Regions from separate parts of the Paracoccus alcaliphilus genome, predicted to be linked through region 1. Evidence: riboswitches for the same ligand, from Rfam matches in the RefSeq annotation. Region 1 holds a riboswitch; each other region holds the start of a gene.

Region 1 (5,573 bases):
GCAAAGCACCTATGACACGCATCTGGACATCGCCCGCGACATGGCAACGGTGATGCGCGCCGACATGGCCGCCTATGATGCCGATACCTCGAAATTCACGCAAAGCCTTGGCTGCTGGTCGGGCTTTCACGCCCAGCAGATGATCAAATCGGTCAAGCGCCTGCGCGGCACGGCCAGGGGCACCTATGTCTATCTGTCGGGCTGGATGGTTGCCGGCCTGCGCAACCGCTGGGGTCATCTGCCCGACCAGTCGATGCACGAAAAGACCGCCGTGGCCGATCTGATCAACGAGATCTATGTCTCGCTGCGGCAGGCCGACGAGGTGGCGCTGAACGACCTGTTCAAGGCGCTGAAAGAGGCCGGTACGGATGCGGAACGCCAGCGTGCCATCGCGGCGATCGACGGTTTCGAATCCCATGTCGTGCCGATCATCGCCGATATCGACGCGGGCTTTGGCAACGAACATGCCACCTATCTGCTGGCCAAGGAACTGATCAAGGCCGGCGCCTGCGCGCTGCAGATCGAGAACCAGGTGTCCGACGCCAAGCAATGCGGCCATCAGGACGGCAAGGTCACCGTCCCGCGCGAGGATTTCATCGAAAAGCTGCGCGCCTGCCGTCTGGCCTTCGAGGAGCTGGGTGTCGATGACGGCGTGATCGTGGCGCGCACCGACAGTCTTGGCGCCGGTCTGACCCAGAAGGTGCCGGTCAGCCAGCGCCCCGGCGATCATGCCGCCGAGTATCTCAAATGGCTGAAAACCGCGCCGATCTCTGACGCCAATCCGATCCGTGAGGGCGAGCTGGCCATCTGGCAGGGTGGCGAATTCGTCAAGCCTGCCCGCCTGCCCAACGGGCTGTTTCCGTTCCGCGAAGGTACCGGCCGCGCCCGCGTGATCGAGGACTGCATCGCCAGCCTGCGCGACGGCGGCGCGGACCTGCTGTGGATCGAGACCGACACGCCCAATGTCGACGAAATCGCCGGAATGGTCGCCGAGATCCGCAAGGAAGTGCCGGATGCCAAGCTGACCTATAACAACTCGCCCAGCTTCAACTGGACGCTGAACCTGCGCAAACAGGTCCGCGCGCAGTGGATCAAGGAAGGCCGGATCAACGAGGCCGACTATCCCGACGGCGTTGAGCTGATGAAGGCCGATTACGACGACACCGATCTGGGCCACGAGGCCGACACGCGTCTGCAACGCTTCCAGACTGACATCTCGGCGCGGGCGGGCGTGTTCCACAACCTGATCACCCTGCCGACCTTCCACCTGACCGCGAAATCGGTGGATGAGCTGTCGCACGGCTATTTCGGCGAGCAGAAGATGCTGGCTTATGTCAAGACCGTGCAGCGCGAGGAAATCCGTCGCGGCATCAGCGCGGTCCGGCACCAGCACGAAGTCGGCTCGGACCTTGGCGACACGTTCAAGGAAATGGTCGCGGGCGAGCGCGCGCTGAAAGCGGGCGGACACGCGAACACCATGAACCAGTTCGCCGCCGAATAAACCCGGATCCGGTCGGCGGCCTTCTGGCGTTGGACCCGCCGCCCGGTGCGCCGCCCCGAAAGGGGCGGCGCTTTGCCCCTGCATCCGCGACTTGCCACCAACACCGTCAGGCGCTAGGGGAAGGGTGTCGGTTTCCGCAAGGAATTGAAAGGGAATCCGCCGGGGTGTTTCACGTCCCGAACCGGAACTGCCCCCGCAACTGTAGGCGGTGAGCCCGGCTCGGAATATGCCACTGGACCCAGGGTCCGGGAAGGTCGAGCCAGCTGTGACCCGTCAGTCAGGAGACCTGCCGGCGACGTTTGACCAATCCGAGCGGGTCGGCTCGGGAGGGGATTGTGTTCGGTGCCCCTGTATGCCCGACCGCAACCCGCCTGTTCGGCCTGCCCATAATGCAGCGGAAGGAAGCATTATGCTCAGGTTTACCACGGCGATTGTCGCCACATTTACGCTGGCGCCGATGGCGTTCGCGGCCACCGAATACCCGTTGACCCTGACAAGCTGCGGTCACGAGGTCAGCTTTGACAAAGCGCCCGAAAGCGTCGTCAGCGTCGGCCAGAGCACGACCGAGATCCTGTATATGCTGGGCCTTGCCGACAAGGTCGCGGGGACGGCGCTGTGGATCAATCCGGTCTTGCCGGAATTCGAGGAGGTCGATGCCGGGGTCGAGCGTCTTTCGGACAATGCCCCCAGTTTTGAAAGCGTGCTGGAAAAACGGCCCGGGCTGGTCGTCACCGCCTATGAATGGATGATCGGCCCGCAAGGCGCGGTCGGCACACGCGAGATGTTCGACGACGCGCAGATCCCCAGCTGGATCATGCCCGCCGAATGCGTCGGCAAGGACAATACCCAAAGCATGGATGGCGAACGCACGGTCATGTTCGACACCGCATTGCTCTATCAGGGCATCGAGGAACTGGCGGCGATCTTCGACGTGCAGGATCGTGGCGAGGAACTGATCGCCGACCTGAAGGCGCGCGAGGCGGCAGCGGTCGAACAGGCGCAGGCGCTGAACCTGCCCGAGGACGTGTCGGGCGTGTTCTGGTATTCCTCGGCCGATATCGGGATCGACCCCTATGTCGCCGGGGTGAATGCCGCGCCGGGCTGGATGCTGTCCAAGCTGGGGGTGCAGAACGTCATCACCTCGCAGGAGGAATGGCCGACCGTGGGCTGGGAAACCATCGCCCGCGCCAACCCGACCTTCATCGTCGCGGCCGAGATGAACCGCCGTCGCTTTCCCGCCGACGATATCGAGGTCAAGCGTGAATTCCTGACCGGCGATCCCGTCACCAGCGAAATGGATGCGGTGCAGAACGACCGCATCCTGACGATGGAAGCGAATGCCATGGACCCCTCGGTCCGTTCGATCTTTGCGCTTGAGGCGCTGTCGGATTCGCTGGCCGGGTTCGGTCTGACGCAATGAACCAACGCGCCGCGACTCGTGGTATGGGCTGGCTGTGGCTGTCCCCACTGGTGCTGGCCGCGGCGCTGCTGTTCGGCACGGCGGTCGGCGAGACGCGTATCCCGCTGGCCACCGTGATCGAGGTCATGGCGGTCAAGGCCGGTCTGTCCTCGCAGGTGCTGGACCCGATCGACGCCAGCGTGATCTGGCATTACAGGCTGTCGCGTGCCGTGGTCGCGGCCTGCGGCGGGGCCAGTCTGGCGCTGTCGGGGCTGATCCTTCAGGCGCTGCTGCGCAACCCGCTGGCCGAGCCCTATCTGCTGGGGATCTCGGCCGGGGCCTCGACCGGGGCGGTCATCATTGCGGTGGCGGGCGTCGGTGGCGGGCTGGTCAGCATGTCCGCCGGAGCCTTTGCGGGCGCGTTGACCGCCTTCGCGCTCGTCGCGGGCCTGGCGCGGGTCGCAGGTGGCGGGACAGGCCTGCGAGGGGCCGGGGTCATCATCCTGGCAGGCATCGCCGGATCGCAGATGTTCAACGCCCTGACCGCGCTGATCATCGCGCAATCGGCCAGCGCCGAACAGGCGCGGGGCATCATGTTCTGGCTGCTGGGCAACCTTTCTGGTGTGCGCTGGCCCGATACCCGGCTGGCGGTGCCGATGGCGGCGCTGGGGCTGGGGGTGACGCTGTGGTATGTCCGCGCTCTGGACGCCTTCACATTTGGCGCTGATGCCGCCGCTGCGCTTGGCATTGATTTGCGGCGCACGCAGGCGGTTCTGATCGGCACGGCGGCGCTGGTGACGGCGGTGATGGTCTCGATCGCCGGGGCCATCGGCTTTGTCGGGCTGGTCGTGCCCCATGCGATGCGCTTTCTGGTCGGCAGCCGTCATGCGCGGCTGGTTCCGGCCACGGCACTGGCCGGGGCGGTGTTTCTGGTACTGTCGGATGTGGTCTCGCGCATCGTCATTCCGGGGCAGGTGCTGCCCATCGGTGTCATTACCGCGCTGGTCGGCGCGCCCGCCTTCGCCGTCGTCATGATCCGGGGACGGCAGCGATGACCGCGCTGCTGGAGGTGATCGGCGCCAGTCGCACCGCGCAGGGACGCGATATCGTTGCCGATGTCAGCGTCGCCTTGCGGCCGGGCGAGATGCTGGGCCTGATCGGGCCGAACGGCTCGGGCAAATCGACGCTGCTGGGCATGATGGCGGGGCTGTTGCGGCCCTGCCGGGGTCAGGTCCGGCTGAACGGCCAACCGATGGAGCGCCTGCGTCGCCGCCAGATCGCCCAGCATCTGGCCCTGGTCGCGCAATCGGCCGAGACGGGCGACCGCATCACCGTCCGCGAGGCGGTCGAGCTGGGTCGCACACCGTGGCTTGGCCCCCTGCGACCGTGGCGGCCCGAAGATGACGCGGTCGTCGCAGACGCTCTGCAGGCCGTGGGCATGGCGCATATGGCCGCGCGCGACTGGTCGTCGTTGTCGGGGGGCGAACGCCAGCGGGTCCATATCGCCCGCGCCCATGCGCAGGCGCCGCGGATCCTGCTGCTGGACGAGCCGACGAACCACCTGGATATCCACCATCAGCTTGGCATCCTCGACCTGATCGCCGGGCTTTCGCTCACCACCGTCATCGCACTCCATGACATGCATCACGCCCTGCGCTGCGACCGGATCATGGTGATGCGCGAGGGCCGTTGCGTGGCTTTCGGCCCACCGGTCGATGTCCTCACCCCGGCCCTGATCCGCGACATCTTCGCGGTCGAGGCCGAACTGATCCCCCATCCGGGCGGTGGCCGCCCTGTCTTTGCCTTCCAACGCCTTGCCTGAAAGGAAACCCCATGCTGTTCCGCATTGCCCTGCTTGCCTGTCTGATGCCCCTTTCTGCCATGGCCGAGGTGCATGAGGTCAGGATGCTCAACCGCAACGACACCGGTGCGATGCCCTTCGAGCCCGATTATCTGGTGATCCAGCCCGGCGACACGGTGAAGTTCCTTGCCGCCAATCCCGGCCACAATGCCGCCACCATCGACGGCATGATCCCCGAGGGGGGCGAGAAATTCATCGGCAAGATCAACGAGGAAATCGAGGTCACGCTGGATGCCGAGGGCATCTGGGGCATCAAATGCTCGCCTCATTACACGATGGGCATGGCAATGCTGATCCAGGTCGGCGACACGCCCGCGACCGAGGCCGACCTGCCCGACGATCTGCCCGCCCCCGTCCATCAGCGGATGCTGGAGATCCTGGAACGCCGCGACGCCGCAAACTGAACCCACCTCGGGGCGGTTGGGACGGGCATTGATGGTGTAACTGCCCCCCGACGGCATTGATGTGCCAAGGTGGGATCGCAACAATCCAACTTGGGCGGCGGTCATGTCGGAGATTACCACAATCGGACTGGATCTGGCGAAGAATGTGTTTCAGGTCCACGGAGCAAATGGAGATGGACGGGCACTTGTCCGTCGGAAGCTGCGCGGGGCGCAGGTTCTGGGCTTCTTCAGCGCGCTGCCACCTTGTCTCGTGGCGATGGAGATGGGGTGGTTGCCGCCCTCCCTCGACGGCATCGCAATGTGCCAGGATCGTGGTGTTCAACGCCACGCAAAGGAAAGGACGGCAAATGAAGGATACAATGATTGGGGTGGATCTGGCAAAGAACGTCTTCCAGCTTCACGGTGCCA
Region 2 (5,573 bases), on a different replicon from region 1:
AAATCCGCCAGCTCGAAATCGGACAGGGCCTGTGCGATGATCGCGTCATCCGCCCTGCGGCGCGAAAACAGGCTGTCGTGATGGGGGATGCGGCCCATCGCCACGACCTCTTGCACGGTAAAGGCGAAATCGGGCGCGACCTCTTGCAGGACTGCCGCGATCAGGCGTGCGGAATCGCGCGCGGGGATCTGCCAGATATCGCGCCCGCCGACCATGACTTGCCCGGCATCGGGGCGGTTCTGGCGATAGATGCTGCGCAGCAGTGTCGATTTCCCCGCCCCGTTCGCACCGACGATCACCGTGGTCGAACCGGCGGATACATCAAAGCTGATCTCTTCGATGATCCGCCGGGCGGGATGCGGGCCCCAGCACAGGCCCCGCACCTTCAGATCCTGGGCCATCCTAGAAGGTGACGTGGAAATCGAGCGATGCGCTGCGCGGCGGTGCCAGCAGCCATTGGGTCGCCCCGCCCGAGGTCGCATAAAGCCGGTCGGTCAGGTTATGGATGTTCAGGTCCAGGCTCATGTTCTCGCGCGGCTTCCATTGCAGCCCGGCATTGACCACGGTGTAGGACGGGCGCGTGGTGGTGTTGGCGTCATTGGTGAAAACCTCGCTCACGTAATGCGCGCCGGCGCGGGCCACCCAACCCTCGGCAAAGGCCCATGATCCCCAGATATTGGCCACGCGGCGCGGGGTATTCGGGGGACGGTTGCCGGAATAATCACCCGCCGATTGCAGGTAATCGTCATAGCGCGGCGAGATCAGCGCCCCGTTCACGTCGATGCGCAGGGTCGGGGTGATTTCGAACCCGACAGCCGCCTCGACCCCCTTGGCGCTTTGCTGCCCGATCTGCAAGGTGATGTTCGGGTCATCGGGGTCGCGGGCCAGCAGATCGTTCTTGACGATCCGGTAAGCCGCCAGCGTGGCATCGCCGCGCCCGTCCATAAAGCCGAACTTGATGCCGACTTCCTGCTGTCGCGCCTTGGTCAGCTTCAGATCCGCCTGACTTTCGGACAGCGACAGGACATTCCCGATCGGTTCGGCCGCGCGGGAATATTGCGCATAGATGGCGACATCGGGCACCGGGTTATAGACCGCGCCCAACCGCCAGCTGGTGGAATCCAGCCGGTGGACAAAGGCCGGATCGACGCGGCTGACGCGCAGATTGTCATAGCGCAGCCCGCCGACGAGTGCCCATTGGTCGTTGATCTGCAACCGGTTGTCGATGAACAGCGCATATTGATCGGTGGTCGTATCGGCGGTGGTCGCCATGTCATGCGGCCCGAAGGAACCCGGCTGCGGATTGAGGAAATCCACCTCCGACTCGCCCGGATAGGGTGAGTTGTTGGTGTTCCTGAACTTGATCCGGTTCACGTCGAAACCGATGGTGGTGGTGTTTTCCATCCCGCCGGGCGTGGTCTGGATGGTGGCGTCGGTGCGGTTGCCGATCTGTTCCAGATCATGGTTGATCGCGATATAGAACTGCCGCAGCACATCGCCGGTTTCGGGGCGATAGAGGTAATCCTCGACATTGCGCCAGTTGCGGTCGCTGGTCAGGTAATAGCTGTTGCTGCGGATCGTCACGTTATCCGCAGGCGTCCATTCGGCCCGCAACTGGGTATAGGCGTCCTTGAAGCGGACCAGATCGTCGCCGACATTGTAATTGCGATCACGCACGCGTTCGTCGATGCGACCATCGACCAGTGGCGTTCCGAAATAGCTGCCCGGCCTGTTGTCGCCATAATCATGGGACAGCGTCAGCGCCAGATCCTCGGTCGCCTGCCAGCGCAGCGCCGCCGACAGCGACAGGCTGGAGGTGTCGTTGCGGTCCAGCCAGCCATCCGCTGCCGCGCCATTGACGTCGAAGCTGTAGGCAAGAACCTCGTTGATCGGGCCGGCGCTGCCGAAGGCCAGTCCGCGCTGGCCGTCTGTACCCACCGTCGCGCGGATCTCGTTCCGGCTGCGGTCGGTCAGGGGACGTTTCGGGATGATATTGATGGCGCCGCCGACGCCGCCTTCGCCGTAAAGGACCGAGGCGGGACCGCTGAGGATCTCGATCCGCTCCACGCTCCAGCTGTCGAAGGGAAAGGTGATGGTGCCCGACCCCGGATATAACCGGGTGCCGTCATAAAGCCGCGTGACCGAGGCATGACCGTTGAAGCCCCGCATGCTGAACGAGGTGCCGCCATTGCCCGGAGACCCGTGAAAGCTGATGCCGGTGCCGTTCTGGGCGATGGCCTGATTGACATCGCGCTGCCCGCGCTGCCGGATGGTCTGCGCCCCGATCACCTGCACGCTGGCAGGGGTGTCGAAGGAACTCAGCCCCAGACGGCTGCCCGCGGTGGAAGGCGTCTGAATATCCAGACCCGCGCCAAAGGACAGTCCTTCGACGGTGATCGTGTCCAGCACCAGATCATCCTGCGCGGCGGCGGGCGATGCCGTACCGATCAGCAGGGCCAGCAGGGCCGCGCTGCGGTTTCGGATATGGGCATGAGCGGAGATATTGTCCTGCGCGCGACGGCGCGTGGACCGGAAAGCGGATTGATGGCGCACGAATGTGGCTCCAGCGATAGGTTCACCGTCACTGCAAACGCGACATCCGGTTGCCCGCCATCTGCGGGCGGATGACTGTCCCACCGGGGCACCCCGCCCGATGTGTTCACGCGTGACAACGGCTGACGGCAGGTCTCCTGGCTTGCGGGTCAACACCATTTGCCGCCTTCCCGGGATCGCACCCAGTGGCCGTTGGCAAAGGCTCTCCGCCTACAGTTGCGGGGGCAGCCGCAGCATGGGACAAGCGTCCGCACTGCGTTCCCTTTTCATTCCGAAATCGGAAACCGTCACGGGTGCGTGTAGTGACGCGCACCCGGCGCGTCAACTCTGTTATGGTCGGGGTTGTGTCATCGCCAGTTGATGAAGGAACGCTCGACCCAGCCGATCACGGCGTTCACGATCAGGCCCATCAGCGACAGGATGGTGACCCCCGCGAACAGCTTTTCCAGATCATAAAGCGACCCGGCTTCGAGGATATAGGAGCCGACGCCATAGCGCGCGCCCAGCATCTCGGCCGCGACCAGCAGGATGATGGCGATCGAGATCGACACCCGCAGGCCCGACAGGATCGCGGGGAAGGCGCCCGGCAGCACGATCTTGCGAACGATGGACAGCCAGCTCATCCCGAAGCTTTGCCCCATGCGGATCAGGGTGCGGTCAACATTGTCCACCGCGCCATAGGTCGCGACCACCGTGGGGGTGAAGGTGCCAAAGGCGATCAGGGCGTATTTCGACGCCTCGTCGATGCCGAACCAGATCACGAACAGCGGCAGCAGCGCGATCTTGGGGATCGGGAACAGTGCCGCCACCAGCGGCACCAGACCGGCGCGAACAAGGCTGAACAGCCCGATCATCACCCCCAGCCCGATCCCGGCGGCCAGCCCCAGACTGCCGCCCACCAGCAGCCGCTGCAACGAGGGCAGAAGATGCGTCCATAACAGGCCGGTATCCCACAGCCGGTAAAGCGTGCCGAACACGGCCGAGGGGCGGGGCAGGGTCAGCGCCGAAATCCAGCCGCTGCGGGTGCCGATCTCGGCTACGATCAGCAGCAGGGCGAACAGCGCGATGGCCACGCCGCGGATCGGCACGGGCTGGAACCCGCCGCCCCGGAAGGGGACCGGGCGGGCGGTTTGCGTGCTGTTATCCATCAAGCAGTTCCTGATCGGCGGCGCGTGCCTCGTCCCGCATCAGGTCCCACAGATGGGCCTGCCGGTCCTCCAGCGCGGGATGGCCAAGATGACGTTCGGACAAGGGGATGTCGATATCGACGATTTCCCGCACCTGACCGGGGCGGCGCGACAGCACCACGACCCGGTGGCCAAGGCGGACGGCCTCGTTCAGGTTATGGGTGACATAGACCGAGGTGAAGGGCTTGCGGATCCACAGCGCGACCAGATCGTCCATCAGCAATTCGCGGGTCTGGCTGTCCAGCGCCGACAGAGGTTCATCCATCAGCATGACGGCGGGGCGCACCGCCAGCGCCCGGCTGATCGCCACCCTTTGCCGCATCCCGCCCGACAGCTGCTTGGGCAGGGCCTTGCGGAACTCGCTGAGCCGGGTGCGGGCCAGAACGTCGGTAACGATCTGGTCCATCTCCCGGCGCGACAATCCGTGATCCTCCAGCACCAGCCGGATATTCCCCTCGACCGTGCGCCACGGCAGCAGGGCGAAATGCTGGAACACATAGGTCAGCGGGTTCAGCGAATCCGCAGGCGGGGCGCCCAGTTGCAGCACCTGCCCGGACAGGGGCTGTTCCAGCCCGCCCAGAAAGCGCAGCAGCGTCGATTTCCCGCAGCCCGATGGGCCGATCAGGCAGACGATCTGCCCCTGCGGAATATCAAGCGAGATATCGCGCAGGACCTCGACCGGGCCATAGGAATGGCTGATGTTGCGAAGTTGCAGGTCCATGTCTCAGATGGTTTCGACGTAGGACGTATCCAGCAACTGTTCCCGCGTGACGCTCTGATCGACCATGTCTTCAGATTTATACCATTCAAGCTGTTCGATGATGCTGTCCTCGGCCAGCGCCAGACCTTCGTTGATGCGCTGCGCACCGTTGATCAGGTTTTCCTTCGCAACCTCGGCCGGGCTGTCGGTTTCCACATATTTGTGGACGATGGCGGCCAGTTCATCGACCTCTTCGGCGGGGGCGGTGCGGTCGATGAAGGCGGCGTTGTAATCGGCGATGGCGCGGGAATAGGCGGCGACGAAGGCGGTGACCAGCTCGCCCTCATTCGCGGCATTGCCGGTCGAGGTGAAGGCGGTCGTCACCTGATAGTTAGGCGCACAATCGGCCACCGTGCCGATCTGCTGCGCGGCGCCATCGGCCAGCAGCTTGGTCGCGATGCTGGGCTGGATCGCCCAGGCGTCGATCTGCCCGGTGGACAGCGCGCCGACCAGCGCCCCCAGCTTTTGCAGCGGGCGCAGATCGACCTCGGCCAGATCGACGCCATTGGCCTGCGCGATCTTGTGGGCCATGAAATGGAAGGACGACCCGGCGGTGGTGATGCCGAAGGACCGGCCCGCCAGTTGCGAGGGATCGGTCAACCCATCCTCGAACGCCTTGTTCGAGGCCAGCACCAGCGAACCGGGAGAGCCGGGCTTTTCGATCAGCGCACCACCGATCACCTTGACCGCGTCCTTCTGGGCCAGACTGATCAGCCCGCCGGTCATGGCGGTCACGCCGAAATCCGCGTCGCCCGAGGCGATGGCCACGGCCATGGGCTGCGCGGCTTCGAAGAACCTCAGATTCAGATCAATCCCGGCATCCTTGAAATAGCCGCGCTCCCACGCGATGAAGCTGGGCGCATGACTGCCCAGATGCAGCACCGCCATATTGCGGCTGGAGGCCAGCGCGGGCGTGCCAAGCGCGGCCGCAGCCCCCATGGCGCCCATGCCCAGAAGGGTTTGACGGCGGTTCAAAGCGATGGTCATGCCAGATCTCCTTGGATAGGCGCCCGGTGGCGGTGCCTGATATAACCCGGTCCGAAGGTCGCGCGCCACCGTTCTGTGTCAGAAAG
Region 3 (5,573 bases), on a different replicon from region 1:
TCGCCGCGATCTCTGCCGCGCCCCGGAAGCCATGGGTGCACATCGCATCGGCCCAACGCGCATCGGTGGCGCGGGCGCGGACGGTGCGGGCGATTTCCTCGGTCAGGGTGCGGGCGCGCGGGCGGTCGGGCTGCGTCGCGTCCAGATGATAGAGCGCGGGGGCCGCGGCCCCGATCCGGGCCATGGCGGCGGCGAAACCGGCCTCGTGCGCGGCATAGTCATTGGCCAGCAGCAGATCGCTTTCCGGCAGATCCTGCGCATGGACGAAGCTGTCGGCGCGCGCCAGCCGGGCCTCCAGCGCGGGGCGGTCGTCGCGGGGCAAGCCGTCGCGGCCGATGGCCCAGCTGGAGGCCGCCAGCCATGCCTCGCCCGCCGCCTTGCGCGCCTGATCGGTGAACGTCTCGGGCGCGATGCCCATGCCCAGCCCGTATTGGCCCGGCTGCGGGCCGAAGACGCGCGGGCTGCGGGCCAGATAGGGGTTGTCACCGGGCGATTCCTCGCGCCCGGCCAGTGCCTCGGCCCCGGTCTCGAACAGTTGCGCCAAGACGGGGAACACATCGCGAAACAGGCCCGATACCCGCAGCGTCACATCGATGCGCGGGCGCCCCAGCAAGGCCAGCGGCACGATTTCCACGCCCGAGACCCGGCCCGATCCGGCATCCCAGACGGGTTTCAGCCCCGCCAGATGCAGCGCCATGGCGAATTCCTCGCCCGCCGTGCGCATGGTCGCGCTGCCCCACAGATCGACGACCAGCCCGCGCGGCCAGTCGCCGTGATCCTGCAAGTGACGGCGCAGCAATTCCTCGGCCAGTTTGACGCCCTGCGCATGGGCGGCAGGCGTTGGCACCGCGCGCGGATCGACGGAATAGAGGTTGCGCCCGGTCGGCAGCACATCCGCCCGCCCCCGCGCGGGCGAGCCCGAGGGGCCCGGCGCGACATGCCGCCCCGCCAGCGCGGTCAGCAGGCCCGCGCGCTCATCCGCGCCGCTGGGACCGGTGCCGAAGACATGCAGCCCCTCGCCGAACTGGCTTTCCTTGATGTCGCAGACGAAGCGGTCGATGCGGGTGATCGCCTCGGCGGCGCTGGCGTCGGGGGGGATGCCCAGATCATCCTCGACCCCTGCCGCGCGGGCCTCGTCGCGGATGGATGCGATCAGCCGGTCGCGCCGGGCCGGGTCCAGTCCGTCGGCGGTCGAATATTCGTCCAGCAGGCGTTCCAGCCCCGACATCGCCTCGGGCAGCCGCGACGCGATCATCGGGGGCGGCATATGCCCCAGAGTGACGGCGCCAAGGCGGCGCTTGGCCTGCGCGGCCTCGCCCGGGTCGTTGACGATGAAGGGATAGATCACCGGCAGCGGGCCGGTCAGCGCCTCGGGCCAGCAATCACCCGACAGCGCCACCGCCTTGCCCGGCAGCCATTCCAGCGTGCCATGCGCGCCCATATGGATCAGCGTATGCAGTCCCTGCCGGTGCAGCCACAGATAAAACGCGACATAGGCGTGGCGCGGCACGCGGGTCAGGTCGTGATAATCGTCGTCACGGCTGGCGCGCTGGCTGCGTTCGGGTTGCAGGGCCAGCAGCAGCTTGCCACGGCGGATGGCAGCGAATTGGAAGGATTTTCCATCGCAATCCGGGTCGCTGTCAGGGACACCCCATGCCGCCGTCAGATCGCCCTTCAGAGTTTGCGGCAGGTGGTCCAGCGCCGCCAGATATTCGGCCAGCGGCCAGCGGATGCGCGCGGTTCGCAGATCGCTGGCGGCGCCGGGGGCGATGTCATGGCCCTGATCGGCCAGCATCCCCGCCACCGCATCGGCCGAGGCCAGCGCGTCGAGGCCGACCGCATGGGCCATCTGCCAGTCCCGGCCCGGATAGGTGGACAGGATCAGCGCCACCTGCCGATCCTGCGGTGGGGTCCGGCCCAGCCGCAGCCAAGCGCCGACGCGGGCGACGGTCGCGGCGATGCGGTCGGGATCGGGGCGATGGGCAAAGCGGCTGTATTGCAGATCCGGGTCACGCGGTTCGGGCGCCTTGAAGCTGATGACACCGGCAAAGATGCGGCCATCGACCTCGGGCAACACGACATGCATGGCCAGATCGGCGGGGGACAGGCCGCGTTCCGCCCCGGCCCATTCGCGGCGGCGATTGGTGGACAGGGCGACCTGAAACACCGGGCAACCGAAGGTGTCGAAGGGCGTCGCAGCGCCATCGGAGCGGACGGAAAAGCCGGTGGCGTTGACGATGGCCTGCGGCGCGATCTTGGCCCCCGTCAGCCAATCCGCAAAGCCGGGCGCCTTCAGCGAGGGCGCAAAGACCCCGCAAGCGGCAAACCCCGCGTCGCGCAGACCGTGGATCAGCGCATCGACCGGCGCGGTATCGGCGGCGGTCAGATAGCTGCGATAGAAACTGACCAGCACCAGCGGCCCATCCGGCGGCGCCGGGATCACTCCGGCCTGCGGGTCATAAAATCCCATCCGGGGCAGGGATTTCTGCCCCGGCACCGGCCTGGCGAACAGTCCCGCCGCAATCGCCATCTGCGCCAGCGCGGCCTGCGCCGCCACCGCCCCCCCGGTATCGCAAAGCCGCTTCAGCATCCGCAGCGTCGAGGCGGGCACGGTCGAGACCGCATCCAGACGCGGATCGTCGCGCCCGTCGGCGGGCAGCACCGCCAGCGCGATCCCGCGACGCCGCGCCAGATCCTGCACCGAGGCGAGGCCATAGGGCCAATAGGCCTCGCCCCCGATCAGGCGGATCAGGATGCCCTTTGCACCGGCAAGTGTCTGCTCGACATAGGTATCGACCGACACCGGATGGCGCAAAGCCACCAGATTGCACAGCCGCAACGACGGCAATCCGCCCGCCGCACCCCGCCGCGCCCGGTGCCAGCCTGCCGCGAAGGCCCCCAGATCGCTGTCGGAAAACGACAGCACCACCAGATCACCCGGCGTCTGGCTGGGATCATAGGGGGTGTCGGTCTCTTCCAGACCGTGGCTTTCGCGAAAGACGACATGCATCAGGCGGGCACGGCCTCCAGCAACAGGCGGCGGATCGCGGCTTCGTTCACATCGTCATGTTCGGCAATGACCACCAGACGCGAGGCGCGGGGCTGATCGCCCCAGGGACGGTCATATTGATGCCGCACCCGCGCACCCACCGCCTGCACCAGCAGACGCATCGGTTTGCCCGAAACGGCGACATGGCCCTTGACCCGCAGGATGTTCTGCTCGACCGCCAGCCGCTCGATCCCGGCGACCAGTTGCGCGGGATCGTCGATTTCGGGCAGCTCGATCACCACGGTATCGAAATCCTCGTGCTCATGGTCGTCGGCGCCGTCGTGATGGCTGGGGCGTGCCTCCAGATCATCCTCGGCCGCCGCGCCAAGGCCAAGGATCACCTTCGGGTCGATCGCGCCTTCGGTCACGGTCAGGATCGGCAGCTTGCGCGGCGATTCAGCCTCGATCACGGCGCGGGCGGCGGCCACGCCATCCGGCCCGGCCAGATCGGCCTTGGTCAGCAGCACGACATCGGCGCAGGCGATCTGATCCTCGAACACCTCGGACAGCGGGGTTTCGTGGTCCAGGCTGTCATCGGCCTCTCGCTGGGCCTGCACCGCGGATTCGTCGGGGGCAAAGCGGCCCGCCGCCACGGCCTCGGCATCGGCCAGCGCGATCACGCCATCGACGGTGATGCGCGACCGGATCGCGGGCCAGTCAAAGGCCTTCAGCAAGGGCTTGGGCAGGGCCAGCCCCGAGGTCTCGATCAGGATATGGTCGGGCTTTTGGGGCATCGCCATCAGCCGCTCCAGCGTCGGGATGAAGTCATCGGCGACGGTGCAGCAGATGCAGCCATTCGACAGTTCCATGATGTTTTCCGCCGGGCAGTTCTCATCCGCGCAGGATTTCAGGATATCGCCATCGACGCCCACGGTGCCGAATTCATTGACCAGCACGGCCAGCCGCCGCCCCTGCGGGTTGGCCATCAGATGCCGGATCAGCGTCGTCTTGCCGGAACCGAGAAAGCCGGTGATGACGGTGACGGGGGTTTTGGTCAGATCGGACATGGATCACTCACTTTCTTGGGGATCGGGCAGGGGGACAAGCGGCGGAATCCGGGCAAGGCTTTGCTTGCGGAAGATGACGGGGCGTTCGCGCCACGGCACCAGCCCGTCAGCGGCGGCGGCATAGGCGGCGGCGCCCGTCAGGATCTCTGGCGCGTCCGAGGGCGTCAGGCGACCATAGACATAGGTCCACTTGCCAGGGCCCGACAGCGCGACCGAGCAGCCCTGCGAACAGGCCGACAGACATTCGACGGCGCGGATCTCGACCCCCGCCGGGGCGGATGCGGTCAGGGCGGCGTGCAGTTCGGCGCCGGGACGGGGGTCGGCTGCGGCCTCGGGGTCGATGCCCCGGCAGGTCGTGCAGACATGCAATACGGCGCGCGCCATGCGGCCCTCCGTGAACTGGTGGCGCGGGGCATGGGCCGAGGGGCAGGGACACACCCCTGCCAACCGGTCGCGGATCACCCCGTCCGCCCGTGAAAATCGTGCGCTGGCAGGTCTCCCGGCTTGCGGATTCAGGGTTTCCCCAACGGTCGGCCCGCCTTCCCGGCATTTGCCAGTGGCTTGGGCGACCTTTCCGGTCACGGTCGCGGGGGCGGCTGCTTTCAGGCGTGATGCCTGTCGCATTCCCTCTTGGCCTGTCATAGGACAGGAACCAGCGCGCCCCCAACTGAGGCGTGCGCCCCTGTCTTGTCAAGCCGGAGGAGCACAAAGCATGACCGACAGCCACGACATCACCCCCCCCATCACCGCCGAGGAACAGGCCCGCCACGCCGCGAAGATGGCAAAGATCAAGGCCGCCCGCGACAGGATGATGCAGGGCAAGACCGGCGAAAAGGGCCTGATCATCGTCCATACCGGGCCGGGAAAGGGCAAATCCAGCAGCGGTTTTGGGATGATCCTGCGCTGCATCGCCCATGACATGCCCTGCGCGGTGGTGCAGTTCATCAAGGGCGCGTGGGACACCGGCGAACGCCGTCTGCTGACCGCGCATTTCGCCGATTTGTGCCAGTTTCACGCGATGGGCGAGGGGTTTACATGGGAAACGCAGGACAAATCCCGCGACATCGCCGCCGCTCAGGCAGGCTGGCAGAAGGCGAAGGACCTGATCCGCGACCCGTCGATTCGCATGGTGCTGCTGGACGAAATCAACATTGCGCTGCGCTATGGCTATTTGCAGGCGGATGAGGTGGTGGATTTCCTGCTGGCCGAGAAGCCGCCGCTGACCCATGTGGTGCTGACCGGCCGCAACGCCCCCGATCTGCTGATCGAGGCGGCGGATCTGGTGACCGAGATGGCATTGCTGAAACATCCCTTCCGATCAGGCGTCAAGGCCCAGCCGGGGGTTGAGTTCTGATCCGGTCCGTCCCATCTTTGCTGCGTTGCAAAAATCTTTCCGTGCGGCGTTGAACCGCATCGGCCCCGGCGGGTTGTCTTTCGGCGGCCGGGAATGCCTGCGCGGCGCGGATGTAAAAGGAGTTGCTGCGCGATGCTGCCCCCCAAGATCCCTGCCGATGCTG
Region 4 (5,573 bases), on a different replicon from region 1:
GCCCCGGTCGGTCAGCGTGCCGCCGATGAAACAGATGCCTGCAGCCGCATACCAGCGCGACATCTCGCCCAATGTATCGGCCAGCAGCACCGGCCCGCTTTCCGCCCCACCCGACCGCCGCGCCACGGTCAACCCGCGCGCCGCGATCAGCGTCGCGATCTCATCACCGCGTCTCGGGTGGCGGGGGGCCAGGATCAGCCGCAGATCGGGGCAGGACTGCCGCGCGGCCAGCCAGGCATCAAGGATCACGCCGTCCTCGCCCTCATGAGTCGAGGCAGCCAGCCACACGCGGTCCCGCGCCGGATCGTCGGGCGGCGGCGCAATCGCGGCGGGGGCCAGCAGCTTCAGGTCCAGACGCGGCAGGATCGCGGCTTGCGGCAGGCCAAGGGCGCGCAACCGCTCCTCGCTGCCCGCATCCTGCGCCGACAGCGCCTCGATCCGGCCCAGAACCGGCGCGATCAGGCCGCGCAATCGCCCCCAGCGCACCGCCGAGCGGGCCGAGATCCGCGCCCCGATCATCGCCTGCGGCACGCCCCGCGCCGCCAGCATGCGCGAACGCAGCGGCCAGAACTCGCCCTCGACGGTCAGCGCCAGACGGGGGCGGGCGGCGTCCAGAAACCGCCCCAGCGCGCCCGGCACATCCAGCGGCGCCAGCCGCGCAGGCAGACCCCATCCCGCGGCCATGTCGCGCCCGGTCGGGCTGTTGGCCGTCACCAGAACCTGCGCCGATCCGGCCAGCGCCTCGATGATGATGCGGGCGGAAACCAGCTCTCCGACCGAGGCGCCATGCACCCAGATATCCGCCTGCGGGGGCGGATCGTCCAGCACCAGCCGCTGCCGCAGTGTTTCGCCTCCGCCCATCATGGCGCGCAGCCGCAGGCCGGTTTCGGCAAGGCGGGCGGCGGCGGTGTGAATCATCGTCTGAACTCCGGTTGGCGGCCCGCCTATCTAGGGCGTCGGACAATGGCTTGGGAAGGCTGTGCTTTTGTGCCGGTCAGAAGGTTCTCTCATAACCATTTGTAAGAGAATGAAAAACCACAAAAATGGCAGAAAAATCGCCAATACACGATAAAGACAGTGGACATTTCGCTATTTTAGAGCATTCTGAAGAACAGGAAAGCGGGCCCTGGGCCCGCATCACGCATGAAGGACGACCGCAGATGACCGCGCTTGACCTTATCGACCGCAAGATCGTCGCCGAACTGATGCGCGACGCGACGATGCCTGTCGCCCGGATCGCGGATCGGGTGGGGCTGACGCAGACCCCCTGCTGGAAACGCATCCAGAAGCTGGAGGCGACCGGCGTGCTGACCGGTCGCGTCGCTTTGGCCAATCCCGCCCGTCTGGGCTTTGGCCTGACCGTCTTTGTCGGCGTCGAGGCCCCCGATCACAGCAGCGAATGGCGCCAGCAATTCTCGCGCGCGATCGACACCATGCCCGAGATCATGGAGGTTTACCGCATGGCCGGGGAGCTGGATTACCTGCTGCGGGTTTCGGTCTCGGACATGGCCGATTTCGACCGGCTGTATCGCGACCTGACCGATGCCGTGCCGATCAAGAACATCACTTCGCATTTCGTGATGGAGAGGATGCGGTTCTCGACCAGCTATCCGGTCGATACCCGCAACCGCTAAGGCAGGCCGCGCCTGTTGGCGCAATCAGCTACCGGATCGCTTGACAGGGCGGGGCGGCTGCGCCATGCCGTTATCAGCTTCGGTTCCGGTTCGCGCCGGATGAAAAGGGAACGCCGGTGCGTGCCCTTCGCCATCTGGCGAAAGGTGCAAATCCGCGGCTGCCCCCGCAACTGTAAGCGGTGAGCGATGGCCCTCCATGCCACTGGACGCAGTCCGGGAAGGCGGCCAAAGCGATGATCCGCAAGCCAGGAGACCTGCCGGTGCGCTCACCCATTTCCGGCGCGGGGCGCGCACGGAAAGCGGCCACTCCGCAGAGGTGACAGCCACCGTGACCGCGGCGGGCCGTCCCGGCCTGATCCGCAGTCTGCATCTGCAAACCGCAGGCCAGGCCTGCGCTGGAAAGGCCCTGTCATGTTTCGTGACCGCAATTGTTCCCTGATCGCCCTGACCGTCGCCCTGACGCCCTTTGCCGCGATGGCGCAGGATGGTGCGCTGATGCTGGATGAGATCGTGATCTCGGGCGGGATGAGCCCGGTGGCCGCCGATGGCTATGGTCGCGCCCATACGGTGCTGACCGGTGACGAGATCGAGGCGCGCGGCATCGCCACCGTTCAGGATGCGCTGCGCGGCGTGCCGGGCGTTTCCGTCACTTCGACCGGAGAGACGCTGACCGGCATCCGCATCCGGGGCGGAGAGGCCAACCATGTGCTGGTGCTGATCGACGGGGTCGAGGCCAATTCCCCCGGCCAGGGGAACTATATCTTCAGCGGTATGTTGACCGACAATATCGAGCGGATCGAGATCCTGCGCGGCCCGCAATCCTCGATTCACGGGCCCAACGCCGCCTCGGGCGTGATCTCGATCACCACCCGCCGGGCCGACGCGCCGGGTCTGTCCTATGGCGGTGGCGTAGAACTGGGCGGTCAGGGCACTCGCGCTGCTAATGCCTATCTTCGCGCGGCGGGTGAGCGCGGCGCGATCAGCTTGTCCATCGCCAGCCGCCACACCGATGGCGACGACACCTCGCGCACCCCCGGTGGCGATCGCGATTTCAACGACCGCGAGGCGCTGGCGCTTAATGGTTCCTACGATCTGGGCGACGGGATCAGCACCGGTTTCACCCTGCGCCGAAGCTGGCAGAAATACGGTTATGATCAAGCCGGCTCATATGATGAGGACGGCGCGTGGGAGCCGGTGGATGACCCCGACGATTACGTCATCGACGCCCCGCTGACCGCCGACCGGGACGAGGTCTATGGCTCGCTCTGGCTGGAGGCCGAGGCGATGGGCGGCAGGCTGCTGAACCGGCTGACCGTGACCGGCGTGAATCAGGATACCGATCATTTCAGGGACGGCGTGCCGGATTACGACGATGCTTCGCGTCGTCGCGAACTTCGCCTTGGTGCGACATGGGCCATTGACGGTAATGATGCCCGCAATGCCGCGCAAAAGCTGAATTTCGCCGCCAGCAAGCGGCGCGAGACCTATCGGGCCTCATTCGCACCGGGCGGCGATTACGAACGTGACATGACTTCGCTGGCGTTGGAATATCAGGGCGGTTTCGACAACGGCGCCAGTGTTCAGGCCGGTATCCGGCGCGATCTGAACGATGTCTTTCGCGACGCGACCTCGTGGAACCTTGCCGCTGCGTGGCAGGCGCCGGAGCGCGATCTGCGGCTTCGCGCTGCCATCGGCCGGGCCACGGTCAATCCGACCATGTTCGAACAATATGGTTATATCCCCGGCAGTTATGAGGGCAACCCGGACCTGACGCCGGAAACCAGCCTCGGATATGAAATCGGCGCCGATCTGGGTTTTGCCGACGGGCGCGGGCAGGCTGGGCTGACCGTCTTTACCAGCAAGGTCGAGGACATGATTATTGGCACCGGCGAAACCTCGGTCAATATCGACGGCACCAGCACCCGCAAGGGTTTTGAGCTGACCGCCGACATGCAGGTGACCGGCAATTTCCGCATTGGCGCCGATTACACCTATAACGATGCGAGAAAAGAGGATGGCGGTGTCCTTGCCCGTGTGCCGCGCCACGAGGCACATCTGCGCGCGCGGGTCGATTTTGCGCAAGGTCGCGGCGCGGTCACGGCCGAGTTGCGTCATGTCGCCGGCAATCATGATGAAGAATGGTTTCGCAGCTTTGCCCCGGACACCACCAAGCTTCCCGATTTCACCACCGTCAACCTTGCGGCCCATTATGACCTGACCGACCATGTCCGCCTGTCGGGCCGGGTGGTGAACCTGTTCGACAAGGATTATTCCGAGGCATGGGGCTATTACGGGCAGGGCCGCACGGCCTATGTCGGGCTGTCCGCCAGATGGTGAGGCGCTGGCTGCTGGCCGCCTGCCTTGCGGGCGGCATTGGCGCAGGTGCCGGGGCCGCGCCGCCGCAGCGTGTGCTGTCGATGAACCTCTGCACCGATCAGTTGGCGATGATGCTGGCCGCGCCGGGGCAGTTGGTCTCGGTCAGTCATCTGGCGCTGGACCCGCGCGCCTCGGCCATGACGCGCGAGGCGGCGGGCTATGAGGTCAATCACGGGCTGGCCGAAGAGGTGTTTCTGATGCAGCCCGATCTGGTGCTGGCGGGGCGCTATACCTCGCGGACGGCGGTGGATATGTTGCGGCGGCTGGAGGTGCCTGTCGAGGAGTTCGACATCGTGAGCGACCTTGACGGGCTGCGCCACGGCATCCGCCGGATGGGGCAGGTGCTGGGCCGAGAGGCCGAGGCGCAGCGGATCATCCAAGGATTCGACGCCGATCTGGCGCGGCTGGGCGATGCCGAGGGAAAGGACCCCAGCGCCGCGCTTTATTCCGCGAATGGTTACAGTTCCGGCGATTCCAGTCTGGCGGGGCAGATCCTGCTGACGGCAGGCTTTCGCAATATCGCCGCCGATGCGGGCATCCCCTTTGGCGGCTTCCTGCCGCTGGAATTGCTGGTGCTGGCCGACCCCGATCTGGTGGTGCTGGACAGCCGCAATCATGGCGCGTCGCGCGCCGAAGAGATCTATGACCATCCCGCCCTGCGGCAGGTCATGGCGCAAAGCCCGGTGGAAACCGTCAGCGACCGCGACTGGATCTGCGGCACTCCGCATGTGCTGCGCGCCATCGAGACCCTGGCCCGGGCGCGGGCGGCACTGGTGGGCGGGCAATGACCAGGCGCGCGCAGGGGCGCAATCATCTGCTGCTGGCGGCGCTGGCGGTTCTGGTCGCGGCGCTGTGTCTGGCGTCCCTGCTGATCGGGCCGTCGGGCCTGTCTGCGCGTCTGGCGCTGCCTGCGTTGCTGGGGCAGGGCGATCCGATGCTGGTTCTGGTCATGCAAGAGGTCCGCTTGCCGCGCGCGCTGCTGGCGGTGATGGTCGGCGCGGCGCTGGGGCTGTCGGGGGCGGTGTTGCAGGGGTTCCTGCGCAACCCGCTGGCCGAGCCGGGGCTGATCGGCACATCGGCCTCGGCCGCGCTGGGGGCGGTGCTGGCCATCCATACCGGACTGGCGGCGGCATGGGCGCCGGGCCTGCCGCTGGCGGCGCTGGCGGGGGCGCTGGTCTCGGTCCTGCTGATCCTGCTGCTGGCCGGGCCGCGTGGGGGAACGCTGGTGCTGATTCTGGCGGGGATCGCGATTTCGGCGCTGGCCGGGGCGGGCACCTCGCTGGTGCTGAACCTGTCGCCCAACCCCTTTGCCGCCAATGAGATCGTGTTCTGGATGATGGGCTCGCTGGCGGATCGCTCGATGCTGCATGTCTGGACGGCGGCGCCGCTGATGGTGCTGGGGCTGGTGCTGCTGACCGGTGTCGGACGGGCGCTGGACGCGCTGACACTGGGCGAGGATGCGGCGGCCAGTCTGGGCATCCGGCTGGGGCGGCTGCGGTTGGGCATCGTCGCGGGTGTCGCGGCGCTGATCGGGGCGGCGACGGCGGTCGCGGGGGCCATCGG

The links. A riboswitch is a leader RNA that binds a small molecule or an ion and turns the genes downstream of it on or off. The one in region 1 is predicted to bind cobalamin.
Region 2: it holds a riboswitch for cobalamin, as region 1 does, so the genes downstream of both, JHW40_RS19660 (TonB-dependent receptor) here and JHW40_RS22080 (ABC transporter substrate-binding protein) in region 1, are expected to answer to the same signal.
Region 3: it holds a riboswitch for cobalamin, as region 1 does, so the genes downstream of both, JHW40_RS05795 (DUF1636 family protein) here and JHW40_RS22080 (ABC transporter substrate-binding protein) in region 1, are expected to answer to the same signal.
Region 4: it holds a riboswitch for cobalamin, as region 1 does, so the genes downstream of both, JHW40_RS07095 (TonB-dependent receptor plug domain-containing protein) here and JHW40_RS22080 (ABC transporter substrate-binding protein) in region 1, are expected to answer to the same signal.

Annotation. Positions count from the first base shown of each region.
Region 1 covers NZ_CP067126.1:359,262-364,834, reverse strand. Annotated here, with positions in the region: gene JHW40_RS22085 (isocitrate lyase) at 1-1,501, shown strand, start outside; cobalamin riboswitch at 1,613-1,809, shown strand; gene JHW40_RS22080 (ABC transporter substrate-binding protein) at 1,911-2,921, shown strand; gene JHW40_RS22075 (FecCD family ABC transporter permease) at 2,918-3,955, shown strand; gene JHW40_RS22070 (ABC transporter ATP-binding protein) at 3,952-4,722, shown strand; gene JHW40_RS22065 (pseudoazurin) at 4,734-5,165, shown strand; partial or broken gene JHW40_RS24355 (IS110 family transposase) at 5,269-5,427, shown strand; partial or broken gene JHW40_RS24350 (IS110 family RNA-guided transposase) at 5,513-5,573, shown strand, end outside.
Region 2 covers NZ_CP067125.1:274,645-280,217, forward strand. Annotated here, with positions in the region: gene JHW40_RS19655 (ABC transporter ATP-binding protein) at 1-401, opposite strand, end outside; gene JHW40_RS19660 (TonB-dependent receptor) at 403-2,553, opposite strand; cobalamin riboswitch at 2,664-2,857, opposite strand; gene JHW40_RS19665 (ABC transporter permease) at 2,901-3,701, opposite strand; gene JHW40_RS19670 (ABC transporter ATP-binding protein) at 3,694-4,461, opposite strand; gene JHW40_RS19675 (ABC transporter substrate-binding protein) at 4,465-5,487, opposite strand.
Region 3 covers NZ_CP067124.1:1,128,538-1,134,110, forward strand. Annotated here, with positions in the region: gene cobN (cobaltochelatase subunit CobN) at 1-3,010, opposite strand, end outside; gene cobW (cobalamin biosynthesis protein CobW) at 3,010-4,056, opposite strand; gene JHW40_RS05795 (DUF1636 family protein) at 4,060-4,440, opposite strand; cobalamin riboswitch at 4,529-4,728, opposite strand; gene cobO (cob(I)yrinic acid a,c-diamide adenosyltransferase) at 4,769-5,410, shown strand; gene otsB (trehalose-phosphatase) at 5,543-5,573, shown strand, end outside.
Region 4 covers NZ_CP067124.1:1,397,441-1,403,013, forward strand. Annotated here, with positions in the region: gene JHW40_RS07085 (3-deoxy-D-manno-octulosonic acid transferase) at 1-918, opposite strand, end outside; gene JHW40_RS07090 (Lrp/AsnC family transcriptional regulator) at 1,161-1,634, shown strand; cobalamin riboswitch at 1,698-1,910, shown strand; gene JHW40_RS07095 (TonB-dependent receptor plug domain-containing protein) at 2,046-3,971, shown strand; gene JHW40_RS07100 (ABC transporter substrate-binding protein) at 3,965-4,798, shown strand; gene JHW40_RS07105 (FecCD family ABC transporter permease) at 4,795-5,573, shown strand, end outside.